3 regions of the Sphingomonas sorbitolis genome follow, and region 3 is predicted to be linked to each of the others. Evidence: riboswitches for the same ligand, from Rfam matches in the RefSeq annotation. Region 3 holds a riboswitch; each other region holds the start of a gene.
What was found. A riboswitch is a leader RNA that binds a small molecule or an ion and turns the genes downstream of it on or off. The one in region 3 is predicted to bind cobalamin.
Positions count from the first base shown of each region.

Region 1: another riboswitch for cobalamin. It lies ahead of U1763_RS01115 (HoxN/HupN/NixA family nickel/cobalt transporter); the one in region 3 lies ahead of U1763_RS08130 (TonB-dependent receptor plug domain-containing protein).
Region 2: another riboswitch for cobalamin. It lies ahead of U1763_RS02015 (DUF1636 domain-containing protein); the one in region 3 lies ahead of U1763_RS08130 (TonB-dependent receptor plug domain-containing protein).

Region 1 is NZ_JAXOJS010000001.1:270,151-272,409, reverse strand. It holds gene U1763_RS01120 (PepSY-associated TM helix domain-containing protein) at 1-488, shown strand, start outside; cobalamin riboswitch at 519-736, shown strand; gene U1763_RS01115 (HoxN/HupN/NixA family nickel/cobalt transporter) at 919-1,968, shown strand; cobalamin riboswitch at 2,022-2,233, shown strand.
Region 2 is NZ_JAXOJS010000001.1:485,210-487,468, forward strand. It holds gene cobT (nicotinate-nucleotide--dimethylbenzimidazole phosphoribosyltransferase) at 1-507, opposite strand, end outside; gene U1763_RS02015 (DUF1636 domain-containing protein) at 504-911, opposite strand; cobalamin riboswitch at 1,084-1,279, opposite strand; gene cobO (cob(I)yrinic acid a,c-diamide adenosyltransferase) at 1,441-2,046, opposite strand; gene U1763_RS02025 (NAD(P)/FAD-dependent oxidoreductase) at 2,101-2,259, shown strand, end outside.
Region 3 is NZ_JAXOJS010000002.1:609,989-612,247, forward strand. It holds gene U1763_RS08130 (TonB-dependent receptor plug domain-containing protein) at 1-1,360, opposite strand, end outside; cobalamin riboswitch at 1,476-1,674, opposite strand; gene U1763_RS08135 (TonB-dependent receptor) at 1,991-2,259, opposite strand, start outside.

The sequences.
Region 1 (2,259 bases), on a different contig from region 3:
TCGACCTCCCCGACCAGACGCGCTCCGTAATCGCCCGCGCCTCACCGCTATATCAGATGCCGCCGCTGATGGTCTTTCCGAACGGAGACCGCCTTCCCGTCGACCAGCTGGTCACTGTCGCCGAGCACCGCTTTCCAGGTGCCGCACTCGCCTGGATCGAAACCCCCGCCTCACCGACCGGCACCACGCGGATCAATCTCGCGCAGGACGGCGAGCCAAGCCGCCGCTTTCCGCGCACCAACGTCTGGCTCGATCCTTATACCGGCGCCATCCTCGCGACCCGCGACGGCCTCGCCAAGACACGCGGCGACATCGTGATGAACTGGCTCCACCCGCTGCACGGCGGCGAGGCGTTCGGGCTGGCAGGGCGCATCCTCGCCTTCATCGCCGGCATCGTGCCGATCGCGCTGTTCGTGACCGGACTATTGCGCTGGCAACGACGGCGACACCCGCAAAGGGCGATTGGCACCCGGCACGAACCCGGCTAGCACAACGCCCGAGCGGCCGGTTCGACCGGTGGCTCGCTAGATCGCGTCGGTGCCCGGAAGGGCTTGATTGGGAATGCGGTGCGGACGGTTCGCCGTCCTATGCCGCGGCTGTCCCTGCAACTGTAAGCGGCGAGCGAAGCGCACGAGCCCTTTTCGCGAGGGCAGCCACTGGGCCGAAAGGCCTGGGAAGGCGGTGCGCCGAGCCTTGACCCGCGAGCCAGGAGACCTGCCGGCGTCTGGTCGCTCTTGTCCCGGTCCAGGGGGTGACCGAGGCACGGTGAACGCCGCTTGCGTGACACTGGCTGAGCGACGACCATGTGGCGGGGGCCGCATCGGCGTCGTGCGTCGGCCGCTCATGGCGTCCGGTCGTCGCATGGCCCGGCCGTTCGCGGCAGGTCCCCGTCCTCGTCGGACGCTGCGGGGCTATTGCATGACGACTTTAACGATTGAGCGACCGACGCGAGTTTCGACACGCAAGCGCATCGGCTGGATGTTCATTGGGCTAATCGTGGCCAACATCGCAGCGTGGTGCTGGGCGTTCTCGCTGTTCCACGCTCAGCCGCTGATGCTCGGCACCGCGCTACTCGCCTGGGGACTCGGCCTGCGCCACGCGGTCGATGCGGACCACATCGCCGCGATCGACAACGTGACACGCAAGCTCATGCAGGACGGCCAGCGGCCGATCGCGGTCGGCTTTTGGTTCGCGATCGGCCATTCGGGGATCGTGCTGATCGCCGCCGTCGCGATCGCGCTCACCGCCAGCGCGCTGTCGCAGTTCGAGGCGTTCAAGCAGGTCGGCGGCGTGGTCGCGACGATGATCTCCGCGCTGTTCCTCTTCACGATCGCCGCGATGAACCTGATCATCCTGCGATCGGTCTGGCGCACCTTCGGCCATGTCCGCGGCGGCGGGACCTATGTCGAGGAGGATCTCGACCTGCTGCTCGGCAACCGCGGGCTGCTTGCGCGGCTGTTCCGGCCAATGTTCCGGCTCGTTACGCGCAGCTGGCACATGGCCCCGCTCGGCTTCCTGTTCGGGCTGGGCTTCGACACCGCCACGGAGGTCGCGATCCTGGGCCTTTCTGCGAGCCAAGCCGCCGACGGTCTCTCGATCGGCATCGTCCTCGTCCTCCCGGTGCTGTTCGCAACCGGCATGGCGCTGGTCGACACCGCGGACGGCGTCGTCATGCTCGGTGCCTATGAATGGGCGTTCGTGAAGCCGATCCGCAAGCTCTACTACAACATCACGATCACGCTGATCTCCGCGATCGTCGCGATAGCGATCGGCGGGATCGAGACGCTCGCGCTGCTTGGCGCAAAGCTCGGCCTGACGGGCGGCATCTGGGATCTGGCAGCCGCACTCGGCGAGAACTTCAACGGCCTGGGCTTCGCGATCATCGGCCTGTTCGTGCTGTGCTGGGTCCTGAGCTTCGCCATCTACCGCTGGAAGCGCTTCGACCAGATCGAGGTCGTGCACGGATAGCTGGCGGCGTGGCGGAAAGTCCTCTAACCCACCCCCGAGGCTCGGTTGCACCGAACCTCATAGATCGCGCCGGTGCCCGAAAGGGCTTGAATGGGAATGCGGTGCGGGAGGAGTCCTCCCAATGCCGCGGCTGTCCCTGCAACTGTAAGCGGTGAGCGAGACGCACACGCCCTTCACGCAAGGGCAGCCACTGGGGAAACCTGGGAAGGCGTACGTCGAGCCTCGACCCGCGAGCCAGGAGACCTGCCAGCGTTATGGTCGCTCTTGCTACGATCCAGGGGATGGTCGCGG
Region 2 (2,259 bases), on a different contig from region 3:
CGTCGAGTTGCCGATCCCCATCTCGCCGAGTACGACCAAGTCCGGCGCATCCGCTACCGCCGCCGCGCCCGCGTTCAACGCGGCCAGGCACTCGTCCTCCGACATCGCAGGCGCTTGCGTGAAATCCGCCGTCGGTCGATCGAGGTCGAGCGACACGGTCTTAAGTTCAAGGCCCGCCGCCCGCGACAGCGCGTTGATTGCCGCGCCGCCATGCTCGAAATTGGACACCATCTGGGCGGTGACCGAAGCCGAAAACGCACTCACGCCGCGCGCGACGATCCCGTGATTACCCGCAAATACGACCGCGCTGCCACGATCGAGCCGGGGCATCGGGTTGCCCTGCCAGCCGGCCATGAACACCGCTATATCCTCCAGCCGCCCCAGCGAGCCCGGCGGCTTGGTCAGTTCGCCTTGCCGGACGATCGCCGCGGATCGCGCCGCCGCGTCCGCCTGCGGCAAGCCGCGCAAGGCCGCCAGAAACCCGGCGGGCGTCGCGAACGCGGTCATTCGACGACGAAGCCGGCGGGCGGCGTGCGGGTGATGAAATGCCCCTTCACGCCCTGCGGCCATTGCTTGAACGGCACCTGCCCGAACGCGCTCTCACCGTAGAGCCGCGCGTAATCGAGGATCGCGCGCGCGGCGTCTTCGGTCGGTTCGAACCGGCCGAGCACATAGCCGACTTTGGCGGGTGCGCGCAGGTGGATCGTGCAGAAATCCTGGCATGCGAATAGGCACGGCATCTCCTGCACCGCGACGTCGGCATAGGCCGGGTCGCTCTGCTGCACCGTCTTCAGCGCCTGCACGAGCCGCGCGCCGCCGCGCTGGCCCTGCTCGTCGTCGCGCGCATCGGCCGAATGGCGGCACGTGTTGCACGCGACCACCGCGACGCCGTCCTCGGCGGGCTTCAGCATGTCCGTTCCCGAACGGTCGCAGCATTATGTAGATTTGGCATAGGAACCCCTTCGGACAGTCGATCCCGCATTGCACGAAGGGCGAGAGGCGCACGCCTCCAGCCTCCGCGCGACGCGAAGCGATGTCGTCGCTCGGGGTGTTACCCGTCCGTTCGGCGCACCCTGGCCGGACGAAAGACGACCGCGACGGGCAGGTCTCCTGGCTCGCGGGTCAACGCCGTCCGCGCCGCCTTCTCGGGAGTATCCCAATGGCATGAGGCACGATGGCTCGCCGCGTACAGTTGCAGGGGCAGCCGGGTGTTTCCCGTTCCCATTTTCATTTCCCTAAGCGTTGCCGCCTCGGGAAAACCTGTCGCAGGCCGAGCGATACGCGTACGATCGACCGTAGACAAGCAGCCTCTAATCCTCCCCTGACAGGGGAGGTGGCAGCCCGTTTGGGCTGACGGAGGGGTGACCCGCCGTCGTGATCGCAATACCCCTCCGTCTGGCAAGCGCCAGCCACCTCCCCTGCAAGGGGAGGATCAAGAAGTCAGAACTCCACCCCCGCCTGTGCCTTCACGCCCGACCGGAACGGATGCTTTACCTGCGTCATCTCGGTCACCAGATCCGCCAGCTCGATCAACGCATCCGGCGCATTCCGACCTGTCACCACGACATGCGTCATCTCCGGCTTTGCCGCCAACACAGCGAGCACCTCGTCGACCGGCAGATAGTCATACCGCAGCACGATGTTCAGCTCATCCGCGACCACCATCGCATAGGATGAATCGGCAATCATCCGCTTGACCTCGTCCCAAGCCTCGCGCGCCACCGCGATGTCGCGCGCACGATCCTGCGTATCCCAGGTGAACCCCTCCCCCATCGGCTTGAATTCGCACAGGTCCGGGAACGCGTCGAAGATCGCCTTCTCGCCGGTCGCCATCGCGCCCTTGACGAACTGCACCACGCCGACCTTGCGCCCATGCCCGATCATCCGCACCGCCATGCCGAACGCGGCGGTCGACTTGCCCTTGCCCTTGCCGGTGTGGACGATGATCAGCCCCTTCTCGATCGTCTTGCCAGCGACGATCTTATCGTGGACCTCCTTGCGCTTGGCGCTCTTGGCATTCTGCTCGTCGTCGGTCCGCATGATCATGTCCTCTTTTGCTTCCGATGGCGGATCGCGCCGCGCGGCGCTAGAGGACCGAGCATGCTCCGCATCACCGACCTCAAGCTGCCGCTCAACCATGCCGACGAAGCGCTCCCCGCCGCGATCCGCGATCGCCTGCGCGTAACCCCGCGCGACCTGATCCGCTACACGATCGCGAGGCGCGCGCACGATGCGCGCGACAAGATGGACATCCAGCTC
Region 3 (2,259 bases):
TCACGCCTGCGCGGACCCGGTTGGCGAGGAACGCCTGCTCGACCCCGACGTCGAAGTTGCGCGCGGTCTCCGGATCGAGGCCGCGGTTCCCGTAGTCGGAGAAGAGCTGGTACAACGTCGGCGCCTTGAAGCCTTCGCCATAGCTTGCGCGGATTGTCGTGCCGGTGCGCAATGCCAGCGCGGCGTTCGCGCCGAACGTGGTGTGGCTGCCAAAATCGTCGTGATCGTCGTTGCGGACGCCGCCGGTGATCGTGAGGATGTCGAGCGGCTTGACGATCAGCTGGCCGTAGACGCTGGTTATCCCGGTATCCGCGAAGGTGAAGCCGTCATTGAAACGGCTGTTCTCGCGCTCAACTCCGGCGACCACGCGGACCTGGTCGAGCGGGCGGAAGTCGCCTTGGTATTCGTAGCGTTCGCTGCGGCCGCGACCGATGAAGGTTGGATCGCTGCCGAAGCTCGGGTCGTAATTGTCACGGTTGATGTCGGCGATCGTGAACGCGACGCGGTTGTTAATCCGCCCGTCAGCGAAGTTCGCGTGCAGCCCTGCGTAACCGTATGCCTCGCGCGTCTTCGAATATTCGGGCGTGTCGGCGAGCACGTAATCGGGGGCCGGGAAGCCGTCGATCTCGACGCGGCTGTCGGCGAAATAGCCGCGCAGGTCGAGGCCGATTCTCGGCGCGAACTCGACGCCCACTCGTCCGGTCGCGCCATATTGGCGATAGCCGTCGCGCTCGGTGCCACTGGCGGCGGACGAGATGCCGTCGGTGCGCAGATAGCCGCCGGTCAGCGAGCCCGACACCGGACCGGACTTGCCCGAGACGCCCGCGCTCGCGAACACGCTGTCGGCATAGCCATATTCGGCGTTGGCACGCGCTTGAATGCCTTGTGTCGGCGCAGCGGTAATGATGTTGACGACGCCGCCGATCGCCTGGCTGCCCCATGGCACCGAGTTCGGCCCGCGTAGAACTTCAATCCGCTCGACCGAGCTCGACAGGAGGTTGCCGAAGTTGAAGCCGCCGCCGGTCGACGAGGGATCGTTGACGCGGACGCCGTCGATCACGACGAGCGTCTGGTCCGCCTCGGCGCCGCGGATACGGACGCTGGTCAGCGCGCCGATGGTGCCATTGCGCGTGACGGTGACACCGGGCGTGGTCGCGAGCAGGTCGGACACCACGGTGGTTTGCCGGCGCTCGATCTCGGCGCGGTCGATGACCGTTACTGCCTGGCCGATCTCGCTCAGCGGTTGCGCGGCGCGGGTCGCGGTGACGACGACTTCGGAAGCGTCGGGATCGGGGATGGTCTGGGCAAAAGCAGGCGCTGCGATCGCCGCGGCGCCGAGCAGAAGGAAGAATTTCGTCATGGGTACGTCCTAAGCAGAACCGCCTGCGACCATTCGCGGGGCGGCCAGACGTCTCTCGCTCGAGGAAACCCGGCTGGACCGGAGCACTCGTCCGCGCCGGACACCCGCCCGCGCAGTGGATCGACCGTGAAAGGCAGGTCTCCTGGCTTCCGGGTCATCGCGCCCACCCCGCCTTCCCAGGTCGAAACCCAGTGGCATATTCGGGGTGGCCGCTATCCGGTCACAGTTGCGGGTACAGCGCCGGTCTTGCGGATTCCCGCGCACCGACTTCCCTTTTGATCCCGTCGCCGGGAACCCTTCACGGGAGTGGCATTAGTCGCACGCCAGACACGGGTCAACGCAGCGCCTACTCATGCTCCCCACCCGGGGCGTGGTTCAGTAGACTCATGGTCTATCGCACCACCCCGGCGAAGGCCGGGGCCCAAGTGGGGAACGGCGATAACCGAGCGCAGTGCCCCGTTATTTCCACCTTTCCAATTGGGCCCCGGCCTTCGCCGGGGTGGTGACTAGTACCAAATGGTGACGTTCCCCGAAATTGTTCTCCCGCGAAGGCGGGAGCCCAGACTGGGTCCCCGCCTTCGCGGGGAAACATGCTGTCTTCGTTTCTCTTGGCAAGCGACGGATCGAATATCAGCGCCCCCCGTAGCGCAGCCCCACCCAGATCGTCCGCGGCGTTGCGCGTTCGACGATGTTCGCGCCGCTGATCCCTGCCTCGACGCGCTCGTTGAGGAAATTCTCCGCCCGAAACTCGGCAACCAGCGAGCCCAGGATCGGCAGCGCGGCATACGCATCCAGCGTCGTCGCGGCCCCAAGCACCCGTGTGTTCTGGTCGTCGTCATACTGCCGGCCGACATGACGCACGGTCAGCGACAGCGCCGCCGCATCGTGCCGCCAGTCGA